3 regions of the Priestia sp. 53B2 genome follow, and region 3 is predicted to be linked to each of the others. Evidence: riboswitches for the same ligand, from Rfam matches in the RefSeq annotation. Region 3 holds a riboswitch; each other region holds the start of a gene.
The links. A riboswitch is a leader RNA that binds a small molecule or an ion and turns the genes downstream of it on or off. The one in region 3 is predicted to bind cyclic di-GMP.
Positions count from the first base shown of each region.

Region 1: linked by a shared signal. The riboswitch ahead of ACN6NE_RS23800 (AbrB/MazE/SpoVT family DNA-binding domain-containing protein) and the one ahead of ACN6NE_RS16485 (glycosyltransferase family 2 protein) in region 3 are both predicted to bind cyclic di-GMP.
Region 2: linked by a shared signal. The riboswitch ahead of ACN6NE_RS30360 (anti-repressor SinI family protein) and the one ahead of ACN6NE_RS16485 (glycosyltransferase family 2 protein) in region 3 are both predicted to bind cyclic di-GMP.

Region 1 is NZ_JBLZXA010000027.1:631,795-636,278, forward strand. It holds gene ACN6NE_RS23790 (HNH endonuclease signature motif containing protein) at 19-840, opposite strand; gene ACN6NE_RS23795 (helix-turn-helix domain-containing protein) at 857-1,078, opposite strand; cyclic di-GMP riboswitch class I at 1,886-1,970, shown strand; gene ACN6NE_RS23800 (AbrB/MazE/SpoVT family DNA-binding domain-containing protein) at 2,206-2,673, shown strand; gene ACN6NE_RS23805 (DUF8096 family protein) at 2,648-2,761, shown strand; gene ACN6NE_RS23810 (hypothetical protein) at 2,831-3,010, shown strand; gene ACN6NE_RS23815 (YhcN/YlaJ family sporulation lipoprotein) at 3,183-3,848, opposite strand; gene ACN6NE_RS23820 (hypothetical protein) at 4,040-4,270, shown strand.
Region 2 is NZ_JBLZXA010000041.1:33,281-37,764, forward strand. It holds gene ACN6NE_RS30350 (AbrB/MazE/SpoVT family DNA-binding domain-containing protein) at 296-991, opposite strand; gene ACN6NE_RS30355 (anti-repressor SinI family protein) at 1,247-1,351, shown strand; gene ACN6NE_RS30360 (anti-repressor SinI family protein) at 1,424-1,585, opposite strand; cyclic di-GMP riboswitch class I at 1,566-1,650, opposite strand; partial or broken gene ACN6NE_RS30365 (RNA polymerase sigma factor) at 1,791-1,907, opposite strand; gene ACN6NE_RS30370 (hypothetical protein) at 1,963-2,340, opposite strand; gene ACN6NE_RS30375 (Alp7A family actin-like protein) at 2,358-3,542, opposite strand; gene ACN6NE_RS30380 (MFS transporter) at 4,141-4,484, opposite strand, start outside.
Region 3 is NZ_JBLZXA010000020.1:459,827-464,310, forward strand. It holds gene ACN6NE_RS16480 (sensor domain-containing protein) at 1-902, shown strand, start outside; gene ACN6NE_RS16485 (glycosyltransferase family 2 protein) at 935-2,437, opposite strand; cyclic di-GMP riboswitch class I at 2,461-2,545, opposite strand; gene ACN6NE_RS16490 (flagellin N-terminal helical domain-containing protein) at 3,675-4,403, shown strand.

The DNA of each region.
Region 1 (4,484 bases), on a different contig from region 3:
GAATTGATTTTAAATTAGTTATTTAAAGCCGAAAAGACTCTTTGAAACTTTGCCCATATGTCGATAAGTGGTGCTTTCACCACCTATAAGTGTTAAAGGTCTCTCTATATATGGAAAGATAAAAGAGAGTGCCTCATCTGTAATAAGTACAACTTGGTTATTATCTGACCAAAGGCCTTTAACTTTGACTAAGCCCGGTTCCATAACTTCTACATCCAAAAGAGTTAAAATACCTTTTTCAAGAGAATAACCTATGCTAAGCATTTTAGGTAAAGCCCATAATGGTATAAAATCTAAAAAGTTTGATGTTGTGATTTTGATTCTTCCAGGTCTTCTTGTATACTCTATTTTCTCATCTAATTTATACTTTACATGATTCTCCACTACTTTGATTGTTTCCTCATTTTTTAAATCTCTGATACTCAAATTCATTAAAAAAATATCTCCATCTACCAACTTAAACCCTAATTTATTACTATTGGATAATTCGAATACAGTTACACCCGATGGGCCTGTGACATTAATAGTTCCTAATAATAATTTAGAATCTAAATCAGGTTCAATGAATAGTTGATCTCTATTATTTTTTGTTCTTTTTATATTTTTCCACCGATAGACGGTTGCATCATCAATTTTTAGAACCCCGTAATGTACTTCATCATGACACGCTGGACATATAGCTATCATATGTTTTTCATCATGGGTTTTATAAATTGCCCACTCTTGAATGTGATGAATATGAACCCGATAATTAGTACATCCTGGATTTGCACATTTCATTCCAGCCTCTTTAATTAATCGCTCTTTCATGTCCTTTTTTACTGGAGGTCTATTTGCCAAGTGTATCTCCACCTTTTTAGTTTTTCTTTGAGCCATCTTCTTTATCAAATTCGTATAAATCATCCACTTTTCTATTTAGCACCTTTGCTAACATAAATAATTTATCAGCACCTGGATAATTATTAACTGCAATCCAATTAGATAATTGAGTTGGTGAAACACCTACTTTTTTAGCTACATGTTTTTTTAGATATCCTTCCTCTTCAATAATTTTGTCGGTTTTACAAATTAACTTCATTTTCATCGCCTATGTCATAAATTCGCTTTATAGTGAACAAGCTCCTTCCAATAAACTTCAATAACAATCAAAAAATATTTAAAGGACAAATTCTGATATTTAATACTGCGCCCTCCTATTTATCAAAGAGTTGAGTGGCGGTTATCGTGACGTTCTATATGACGTAGATATGCAGAACCAACGCTATTCTAAAAATTTCAACTATGATAGTTATAGGTATTTTTAGTTGTCGTTAAGTCAGGGAGTATCTACTATGTAGATGCTTTGGAAATGTGTATGCTTTTTTAAATAGTTTCAGGGGAGTTTATTTAGCGGATAAATAAATGATAATAAAAAATGAAAGATTACGAGAAATTCATTTCTTTTCGAGGCGAAAAGTACTTAGAGCCCTAAACTAGTGAATTTGCGAAGGTGATTAAAAAGAAAACTAGAAGCATCTAAACGAGGTTATATGATAAGAGCTCAGTAGTAAAATATTCTGGTATTTCATCATACTACAAGCCTTATACATAAAAGAGAGTACATAAATTCAGTACAAGGAATTTATGTACGACAACGAACTAAAATAGTAATTCAACCTTTCAGGCATATAAGCGTAAGTGTTTTATAGCAACAAGTAATTTGAAATATATCTTTTGACTCTCAATTGGAACGTAATTGTTATTTAATTATATCTTAGGTATTGGATGGATTTATATGTAAAATAAATCGTAAGACCTAGTGAACTTTCCTCGTTTATCAACTATACTGATTTATGTAAAAAATTCATATATTTCTAATTATATAATTAAATGTAAAATAATAACAATAAAATACAGGCAAACTAATCGAAAGACTCAGATGTAAAACCAAAGGTCTAAGGTCAAATGACTATGACAGCTTGTTTACCTGGTAAAAGGAGAATTTAAAGTGAGAGAGTTTTTTAAAAAAATCTTCAAGTGTAAGGCTAAGAATCAGCATAAAATAGAAATTTCTTCTGGGAGATGTATTAGATGCGGAAAAGAAATTGGTAGGTGATAAGTTCCTGCATGAATGTACGAAGTGTGGTATGAAGAATAGTATTTGTTATCTAAACCCTTTTTATTATATGATGTTGAATGTGTATTTTAATGAAGGAAGGATCGTATATGAATCTTAAAGTAAGAGTTCAGAAGTCAGGAAAGATTCAATTATCGGATGAATTTATTACTTTATTAAACCCTAGTAAGAATAACCCAAGTATAGAGTTCTTTATACATAATGCAGATATTGTGGTAAGAAAGTTTGATTCTTTAGGAACTGTTAACGGATTGGAACCTATTAGACGACATATACATCAAAATGGATATGTTGTTATTCCAAAACAAATAAGAGGGAAATTATCATTAAAAGAAAATGACTATTTAGAAATACATAAGCGAAGAGATACTATTGTAATGAAAAAAATTGTTATTAAAACCAATGTTATTAAGAGATGTTTAGTGACTGGTGAAGAATCAGAAGATAATCTTGAGTTTTTGAATGGGAAATTAATATTAAGCAAACAAGGCCTTGGAAAATTAATTTCAGAGATAGAATCAAAATTTTTATATGAAAACAAAAAGAAGAGTTGTTAGTATAGTTAGCCCTTGTATTAAAAGCAGCGTGGACGGCGGTAGGTTTCTGCGTGAATGTACCAACTGTGGTATGAAAAAGAATATTTAATAATTTCCTCTTACTCCCTGTTATTTATTTAGATAACCTCTACACAATATAATTAAGGGGTGAATCTTTATGACAGATAACAATGTTGGTTTTGGAGTTAGTGGAAATGCAGATACTAGACAAAAAACTAATATTTCTAGTGAAGCTACTATGATAAATAAGGTAAAACAAGATAACTTCGAAAAGCTTAACCATCAATTAAATTCAGTATCCGATGATGCATTTAGAGCAGATCGTGATGAAGACTAAATACGTAAATATTGTCTTATGTAAATGTGCGAATTGCGGATTAAAAAAATATATAATAAAAAATCCCTCTTAAGTGGAGAAGGATAAACATAGATGAAACCTCCTTATAATCCAAGGAGGTTTATCTTTTCTAGAACATAGTAATTGACTTACTACGCATCATCCTTTTAATTTAACGATTGTTAGGAAATACTCTTCGAACGGTTTCAGTAAACTCTTCAAATAGACCATCTCTTGACGCGTCTTCATTAATCCGGTTTCCGTATCCTTCCATACGATTCACAAAATCAGGATCGGATGACACATATACATTTCGAATATCCCGATCTGTAGCTTTAACTTGATCTGAAATCTTCTTTTTTAAACGATCGGTCACTTCTCCGTTTGCTCCATTCTTTAAAACAACAGCCACGTATGCATTTCGGTTTGTAACAATCACATTCGCAGTGTCTACTTCGTCTAATTTAGCAATACGATCTGCAGCCTTATCAGCTACTTCTAATCGTGTTTGATTATTGTCATTATTATTATCATCCCCATTAGGATCATATCCAACATTTAGTGGCCCATTGTTGTTACGAGCATTCTGTGCTCTTTGTTCCGAAGGTTCTTCAGTTGGATCGGGCTCAGCTTCATCCTTTTTATCATTCCAATTTCTATCGAGTTGGTCCCCAACATTTAGTGGTCTATTGTTATTACGATTGTTCTCTGCCTTTTGTTCCGAAGGTTCTTCAGTTGGATCAGGCTCAGCTTCATCCTTTTTATCATTACAACCAAAAAGGAATCCTACAGATAAAATGGTTGATAGGAGACCAAATAAATATTTTCTTTTCTTCATCTTGTCTTCACTCCTTGTAATATTCGTATATCTTTTAAAATCCGCATTATTTTCAAGAATAATTACAGGGAATAATATGAAAATGAAAAGGGGTAGTATCATTTTCCAGTATATATAAGTAAAGTCGTCAAAAAATAAAGGCGTTGGAAGAGTATGTTCTTTCAAACAAATATAAAAGAGGTATTCGCATAATGAACAATTTACGCTGGTTAACTTCCTTATTTAATTTCGGTCGCAATAATAGAGGGATATTTGGGAAGAGACGGAATAACAGAAGCGGGATGTTTTCGTTATTGGGGCTTGGGATTGGGGCTGTTGCCACTTATGGGATAACAAGAGGGCGTGGAACTAAGATGACACCAGCAGCCGTACAAACAATGACGAGTAGAAGCCAAATGAAAAACGGCATATCTAACCAATAAAAGATAAGCATACTTTCTCTACGATATATAAGTTGAAGACTAACGATAACTTTAATTATGGTAACAACAGATTTAATGTACACATATATTAATGGTTCACAATGCTGTTTGCAAAAAATAAGAGCCCCTGGATTTAACAAAAATCCAAGGGCTTTTCAATATTACTTAAACCTCTTGTTTTCTAATACGCTCACTTTTGCGTTCGTTGATTTTC
Region 2 (4,484 bases), on a different contig from region 3:
CAGTGAAACACTCTCTAACGAAATTAACTTTTGTTTTGCGTATGATTGCCCATTCGATGCAAATTTCAGCACTTTAGAGAAATGCTCATTTCCCTACTTGTATTGGTTCTCATTGAAAAAGCCAACTTATTTAATAAGAGTATTGTTCTCAACTGTCTCTTTGATAAAAACAGGGATGTTATTATAAATAATAAAGTAGGTTTCCTTCTATTACAAAATTATTAGTAACCTGAATTCAACTATAAAAGAAAACATCCATTTCTTCTGGATATAAGTGTTTAACTCGTATTTCGTTCTAAGTAGCTTTCTTTATAACTAACTTATCTCCTTCTATTTTAACTTCCAAAACGTCACCGTTATTGACGTTTAAATAATTCCTTAGCTTTTTAGGGATGTTTAAGTATTTATCTTTGTTTACTACGCGCGATTGCCCAGTAAAGAAAAGATTTCCTTCTGTAAAAAACTCATATCGGTGTTTTTTTGCAACAATGGTGCCTTGGTCTTTAGTAAAAAACTGTAATTGCATACTTACTTCTAGATTAAATGATTCCAATAAAAAATTAGGAAGCCTTATCTTCCCTTCTTTTATTTTAAGTAAAGATAACCTATTTAATTCAGGTTCTATAGGCTCTTTTATTAGACCTGGGGATTTATTCTGTTTTCTTTTTTTGTAGAAAATAATATTCTTGTTAATTAATTTCACTCCTATTTTTTCACATAAATTCATATCATGTATTTCACGGAGTATCTTTGGAATTACAATATAGCCTAAATGATCGATAGTTCTAATTAAATTGTTCAACTTCATTTTTTTCTCTAAAAATACCGGTGAAGCTTCAATCTGCTTCATAATAAAATAATTTTTGTAGGTGAAGAATTGTATTGTAGCAGATGGCTGGATATTAACATGCTTTAAAAACAGAGGTGGTATCTTTACCCTCCCCATATTATCAATTATTAAGTATTCTTTAAGTGATTCGTCCTCTTTCATTAATAAAAATCCTTTCAAATGTACTTCATAAATAAAGGTTAACTTTGAATGTACCCACCATTTATTTTTTATGCCTTTATTAGCATACCTATGTTATTAAATCTTGATTTTTTATAAACTAAATAAACAGAGGGAATTCCAAATGTATTATTAATAAGAAAATAATAGGTTAAAAGTAATATTTTTAACATTATGGGTTATATTACAAATTAATTTGTTTTATAATAGGACAAGTTGTAGAGGAGGAATATTGCAATGAATAATTTAAACCATGATACTACCCTTCCCCAGGAATGGCTAGCTTTAGTTAAAGAAGCGATGAATTCCACCATTACTCCAGAGGAATTTAAGGAGTTTTGAATAGAAAATCTCAAGAATTAAATGACTATAAACAACATTAATTATAATTAATGTTGTTTATGGTTAAAGTGTTTATTTGCTTTCTAAGAACTTCTTAATTTCCTCAATGGTTAATCCCAATTCTCTAGCTTCCTTTATAAGTTTGACCCATTCTTGACTTAGTTCTTGTGCTACTAATTGTCCTTTACTGTCTATAAAAATTACCTCCAGATATTCAGGGGGCTCAGCTGCCATAGCCACTTGACCTTAGACCTGTAGCTTTGCGTCCTAGTCTTTCAACTAGTTTGCCTTTATCTCAATATGTAAATTTATAAATATCTTACTATATAATGGGTGTCGAATTATGTAAAAATAAGTATTATCATTTATTTTTTAAAACCCTTTATAACCTATTACTAATTAATATAAATAGCATTATAAAAAATAAATAAATATCCAGCTAATCACTACCTTGCTTCGCATACATCTTTCTCAATAAAGATTTTGCTCGATGAAGCCTCGCCTTAACTGTTCCCACGCTAATATTTAAGGAAGTAGCAATCTCATTGTAAGGTAAATCTTTAAAATAAAAACAGAAAAAACCACTAGTATGTTTCTAGTGGCTTTACTGTTTAAAAATCGTTATATTCTTCTAAGTCGTCATCGTCTAATGAGCCAGATATATTTTCTAAATCTGCAATCTTTCCTTCTTTCAGTTGGGGAACCTTTGAAGGCTCTTCTTCTTTGAAGGAATCGCTTCCTACAAAACCTGTTGTTTTTGCTAATGCCTTTAAATCAGCTAATTCATTCTTGATATGTTCAAACATTTCGTAGGTTTTTTTGTCTTCAATTGCTTTTCTTCCTGTAGATGAATCATCTAGATCACGCAGAATTAAAGATGAAATATAATCCCCTAACTTGCGGGATTTTGCATATTTAGCTAGTTTATTATAAACTTCATCACTCAATCGATTTGTCTTAATCGTAAACGCATTTTGACGCTCTGACATCCCCATCACCTACGTTGTTAGGATTTAACGGCTTTCTTCTCTGCTGCTTGCTTCTTTTGAACGTAACCAATACTACGAATCTCTAAGCCAAATAAATTTAAATGGCGGCTATCTTGGGGAACCTTATGATACTTCTCCGTACGTTCTTCTCCAATTTTGTCACGCATACTATTCATGATAGCGACTTCTAAAGTAGGAGCTACCCCGCCGCAGTATACATACTTACGCAGTTTATTTGCTGGTGGTGGTGCGACATCATTTAATTTAGCCAATAAGATTTCCACATATTCTCGTAGTGAAGATTTGATTGTGCTTGTTAAATCAATGGATTCGCCTGTATTCTCGTTTTTCAATACAAACTTTTGCTTACTGTAGTTATCAAGAATAAATTGATCAAAGGCACGTAAGTCTGTAAATAATTCTAGGAATTTCTCTTTGCGCAATTTATCAATATGCGCTAAATACGGAATTCCTTCAATGCTCTGGAACGATTCACGGCTATTGGCAGCCTTCAACCCTTCAGGTAGAATAACCACATCAATGGAACCTCCACCAATATCCACCATGACCGTTTCACATTCTACATACTCATTCGCATCTTCACGATCTTGAAGTGTTAAGTCTTTTTTTAACGCAAAACGTGCACTTTCTCCCTCTTTTAAGCATGCACTTTCTTCTACTACTACCTTTAAGGTATTTTCAAATCCAGGTGTATGCACAGTAAACGAATGGTCGCCTAAAAAGCGATTAGCCATGGCTTTTTGAGCTGCCCCAAATGTGCTCTCTTTCTTAAGTAGCCAGATTGGTAACATGGTAGAAAAATAGTCAATTTCAATTGTATTGTCTTTTTTATTTTTCGCATGTAACGCATGGTAATACGCAATGGCAGCTAAAAAAGTGATGTATGGAATATGACTTGTAATTTTATTATGTAATTTATTAATGTGATTATTAGCTAGCAATTGACTAGCTGCAATGTCACCTACTAAGAAATAACGCTCTTTCTCTTCGCCCTCAATGGTTGTAGAAAGTAAAATGCGCTTCTTAAATTCTTCTGGAGCTGTAACCGCATCTGTGAAAAAGGAGTCGGCTGCTTCTTTTTGAAGTTCAACTACATTCGTTGGAAAATCAAATAGATATCCATCCATAATGTTCATATCAACAGAGTTACCGCAGTCTTTATTAAAACGTGAAATTTTCATTTATAAACACCTCATCTTTTAAGTTGAACTTATATTCAACTTATTGTACTTGATATAGGATAAATATTCAATATGTGGGAGCAACTAAGTTATCTACAAAACATTACATCTATCAACAATTATTCAAATTAAGTAGAACTTGTATCTATAAACAATATTCAGACTCAATACCTTATTTGCCTTACTTTATAGCTTCAACATAAAAAGAGCCTGCATCAAAAATGACGCAGGCTCCCCTCTCTTGCTAAAAATAATTCTCATGTTCATTTGCCCATGTGAGGCCCTTTCGTTACGTATAACGGTTCATAACGAGAGTACCATTCGTTAAATCACAATACCTACTTGTCAATTGGGATAATACATTTGCTGAAGTCGCTGTTACGTCTTTCAAAACCGAACCAGTCCCTTCATTAAGCTAAGTATTTAACCTTTCACAGTATTCAATTCTACATGATATTGATACTGTACTATATGTGTACCACGTCTTTTAGAATTAAAACATAACGTATTTTATTCTATTTCCTTTGGTTGTACTTTTACAACGAAAATGCTTTGTTTTTCATTATAGGTATTTAGATAAGCATTCATAACTAATTTTTTACTCTCCTAATTCTATACCTTCCTGCTTTGTCTCCTCTTTTAGATTATATAGAGGTAATATAAAAAGCAAACCTATAATAAACAAGACTGCTGCTGCTTCAAATATGGCAACTAATGAAAACTGCTCTTTTAGAATACCAGCTACACTCATCGTCAATACCATGGCTCCTGTAAAAAGAGGGCTTAGAATCCCATTGACCCTGCCAATAAAAGCAGCCTCTGTTCTCTGTAAGATCATCGTATTGATGCCAATCTGAATACACGGTAACATGAGACCATTTAGAAACTGAGCTCCCAGCGTCAGCCATAGGTTTACTGATAATCCCATTATGGCAAACCCAA
Region 3 (4,484 bases):
TCTACCCGCATGACGGTGAAGATGCAAAGATGCTACTAACGAATGCTAACCTTGCTATGCGGCGTGCAAAAGAAGTCGGACGAAGCGACTGGCAGCTGTACTCTCCGTTAATGGACAGCGAGACGTATAAAAGCTACCACCTGGAAAAAGGACTGCGCAACGCACTTCTTCAAGATGAATTTTTTATTGAATATCAGCCAATGGTTCATACAAACAGCAGAGAGATTGATAGTATCGAAGCGTTAATTCGCTGGAATCATCCGGAATGGGGACGCGTATCACCGGAAGACTTTATTCCATTAGCAGAAGAAACTCATTTAATTATTGAACTCGGCGACTGGGTAATCCAGCATGTGTGCAAGCAACTGCAGCAGTGGAAGAATCAAGGATTACAAACCGTGCCCGTTTCGATTAACGTCTCGTCTAAACATTTGCTGAAACGCGGATTTGTAGAGCACGTTCAACAAACGTTAGCTCATTACAACATCGATCCTTCATTCATTGAATTTGAAGTGACGGAAAGCTCCATTATTCAGTATGAAGAACACGTAAAAAAAGTCATGGATGAATTAAAGAAAATTGGCGTAACGTTTGCTTTAGATGATTTTGGCACCGGCTTTTCTTCGTTATCACATTTAAAAGACTTCGAATTTAACACACTCAAAATCGATAAAACATTTATTCAACACGCGACTGATAAAGGAAAGCAGCAGGCCATTACAAAAAGCATTTTGTACTTAGCTCATGCTCTTAACATGAAAGTGATTGCAGAAGGCGTTGAAACAAAAGAGCAGCTCGCCTTTTTACAAAGACACGAATGTTCCTTTATTCAAGGCTATATTGTCAGTCAGCCGGCTGCTCATCAAAAAATCGCAGAATATTTAAAGAGGCGATTTCTATAAAAAAGTGATGTCTTAACGAGACATCACTTTTTTTACGCTTGAATAGGTTTTCGAAGCGTCCAAATTTGGTAAAACATATAAAGAGACTGATAGATGGTCAAATACGTCAGCAAGATCCAGCCGTTCATTAAGTACGGATAAATGGCTTGCTGTACAGAAGGGCTCGTTAAGTAGTCACGGAAATAAATGCATAGTACCACAATCATTCCTGTAAATGCAAAGCCCGTTAAAATCCCTTGCCCTAATTTACTGTGCGTTTTCCCGTTTTCTGCGTTGTATTGATTTGCCCAGCCGTCTTTTTTATTAGCGGCAAGTCTCTCTAGCCATACTTGACTAAACGTAATTAAATTCACCCACAGATAAATCTCCGGACTAATCAAAAGACCGGCCAGTATCACATCAATCGGCCTGTGCATCGGCGTTTTGACAGCGAGCATAATATTTAACACAGAAGCTAACGCAATTGGAATCACCCAAAGCCAAGACCAGTAAAATTGATCGGTCGCAAGCGCAGCCGATAACAATAAAATAAACAGCAGGCGAATAAGTAAATCACATAGTGTCTTGATCTGTGAACGCCACAGCTTTCCTTTATGCTTGGTTCTCACGTCCAAGTTTCCGTTTGTCAGTAAATCAACGGTTCCAGACTTCCATTTATTACGCTGTTCACGGTACGTATGATAGCTTCTCATCGAGTCCACGAAGCAGCGAGCGCCTGGACTGATTAACGTTTTCCAATTGGACTTTTGCAGCTGCCACGTCAGCAGCATATCCTCAACGTCGCTGTCATTTTGCCAAGGACCGTCAAGCTTATTTTCTTCCACTATATTTTGAAGCGCTTCAGGGCGAAACAGCGTAGCCTGACCGCCGAGTACGTACGTGCTTCCGCCGTGATACTGAAGATCTAACAGCCAGCTCGCCATATCCTGCTTTTGCTGGTGTGTCCACCACCTGGCTACCGGTCCGCCGTACTCGCTGCTTGCGAGCTTTTCCTCGTAATGGACATCATCTTTTGAAAGCGAGCTTTTCTTTTTAGGCATTCTCATCGTATATTTTGCCATCACGCCGCCGATGTTTCGCGACGTCATTAAATCTTCCCATAAATTAATAAGTGCTTTTGGAGCTAAGCGGCTGTCTGCATCCATCCCTAAAATCGCTTTAATCGACTCTTTATACAGCTGCTGATATTTCGTCAGCGTCGTATTATATAAATCTAGCGTATCTCCATATATCTTTTTCCAAACCGTATTTAACGCGCCGACTTTTCGTTGTTTATTGCCTTCAGTGACAAGTACTTTTACATTTAAGTCAAATTCATCTCCAGCCAGCTCCGCTTTTTCTTTTGTGCGGTCCGTACAGTTATCTGCAATCACAAATACATCGAGCTCCACATTATTCGGAAGAAGCTGATCGCCTAAACCTGCCAAGCAGTCACGAATTGATTTTTCTTCATTGTGCGCCGGAATAAAAGCCACGATGCGCGGCCTCATATACGAAGCTCCAATACTTCCAGTAACGACACGCTGATTGTTCATGTTTTCCTTTACCTCCTGATGTATCAGGAAACCCAGCCGTCCTAGTCCTATGACCTTAGACCTGAGGTTTTGCGTCCCAGCCTTTCGACTGGTTTGCCTTTGACTGAACAAGTTAAGTTCACTACTCTTCGTTCCGTTTAAAGAACAAAATACCTAAAATAATACTATATAACGAATGTATTTTTTAGATTTTACCATAAAAATAGGTTGAATTACCCTAAAAAAGATTCGACAAATTTCGATGATTACTTGCGCTTACAAAGTAGATACATAGTAAATTGCTCTCGAAAGAAACGCTTTCCAACGGGCTTTTTAATCGCTACTTCAGAAAATAAATAGCAGGAGATGAAGAAAAAGGAATAGAAGCAAAGGGTAGCAAATTAACTGCTGATGATACTGGTGAAGATACCCAAACCATGCCAGAAGATATAACGAAAGCAGAGCGTTTAGAAAGAGGAATTCTATTATATAGTTAAGGCTCAAAGGTTGAACATGCTACTTATAAAATAACGCAAGAAAGTAAAAACAAGATAGGGATAAAATTTCAGCAAGAGTCACGATTAAAACGTTTGTGAAGATTTGGTAAGCGTAGACCTTTTCGGCATCCAGTTTTCCGTTAAAGATAAAAAATCAGGAGAAGATCAGCTTCTTATGGAAGACGAGCACAAATTTAAACAAGTGCCACCAGGCTATTTACTCAGGTTTGTCATTCATTTTTTTATTAAAAACCTTCCTAAAAACGCCAACTATTTCTATCTATATATGGATAGCACTATTGCCCTTTACTGAAGAAACATATTGGTAGCTTGACAGGTTGTCAGATAGTAAACAGTAAAGGTAAATGTTGTTTAAAGAAGCGATTGTCTGTGGATGGTTTATCATGCAAGAGGGCCTATACTTTAGGCGTTGATGATACATACCTTGTCTAGAATGTAAGATAAGACTAGTTTATAGTTAACAAAAATGTGAGAGGTTTTTAAAAGAGAAGGAGTAAATGATTTTTTAAAAAGTATTCAAATAGAGTCTATCTCTAGCAACAGCATCAATAAAATTCTAAAAAAATAAAAATAGAGTGTAAACAACTTACCCCCAATGTCGATATATAGTATGAACATATTTCCTAGAGGTATATGTTTGATTACTGTCATTCCTCACTTAATTAATTATTAAGTGAGGGGCTTCTTGAATACAAGGATGTAACCAAGAAGTAAAACCAATTATATGGAGGTAAAGGAAAATGAGAATTAATCACAATATTACGGCGTTGAATACGTATCGTCAATTTAACAATGCAAACAATGCACAATCAAAATCAATGGAGAAGTTATCTTCTGGACTTCGTATTAACAGTGCGGCGGATGATGCTGCAGGTCTTGCAATTTCGGAAAAAATGAGAGGGCAGGTTCGTGGGTTGGATATGGCTTCTAAGAATGCGCAAGATGGCATTTCTATGCTTCAAACAGCAGAGGGTGGACTTAACGAAGTTCATGATATACTTCAACGTCAACGTGAACTAGCAGTTCAAGCTTCAAGTGATACAAATGTAGCAGCGGATCGTACAGCTTTAAAAGACGAATTTGATCAACTGTCTGCTGAAATTGGGCGTATTAAAGATAACACAACGTTCAATACAAAAAAATTATTAGATGGTTCAGATACAGATGGTAAGATTCAGGTTGGAGCAGATGCAGATCAGACAATCGTCGTTGATTTTACAACTACTGGACTAAATCTTTCCGATGCTCATACTGCAGTATCTGCGCTTGATATCTCAACACAAACTGGTGCTAACGATGCTATCACAGCTGTTCAATCTCAAATCGAGTCTGTATCTTCAGGTCGTTCTTATCTAGGCGCGCTTCAAAATCGTTTAGATCATACAATTAATAACTTAAATAATGCTTCAGAAAATTTAACTGCAGCAGAATCTCGTGTTCGTGACGTAGATTATGCTTTAGCTGCATAGCCAGTGACAAGCACAGTCGTCCTAGCTGGTAACGGCTAGCGATTATAATTGGGTGAATTGCTGGAAACCCCTTAGAGCTTT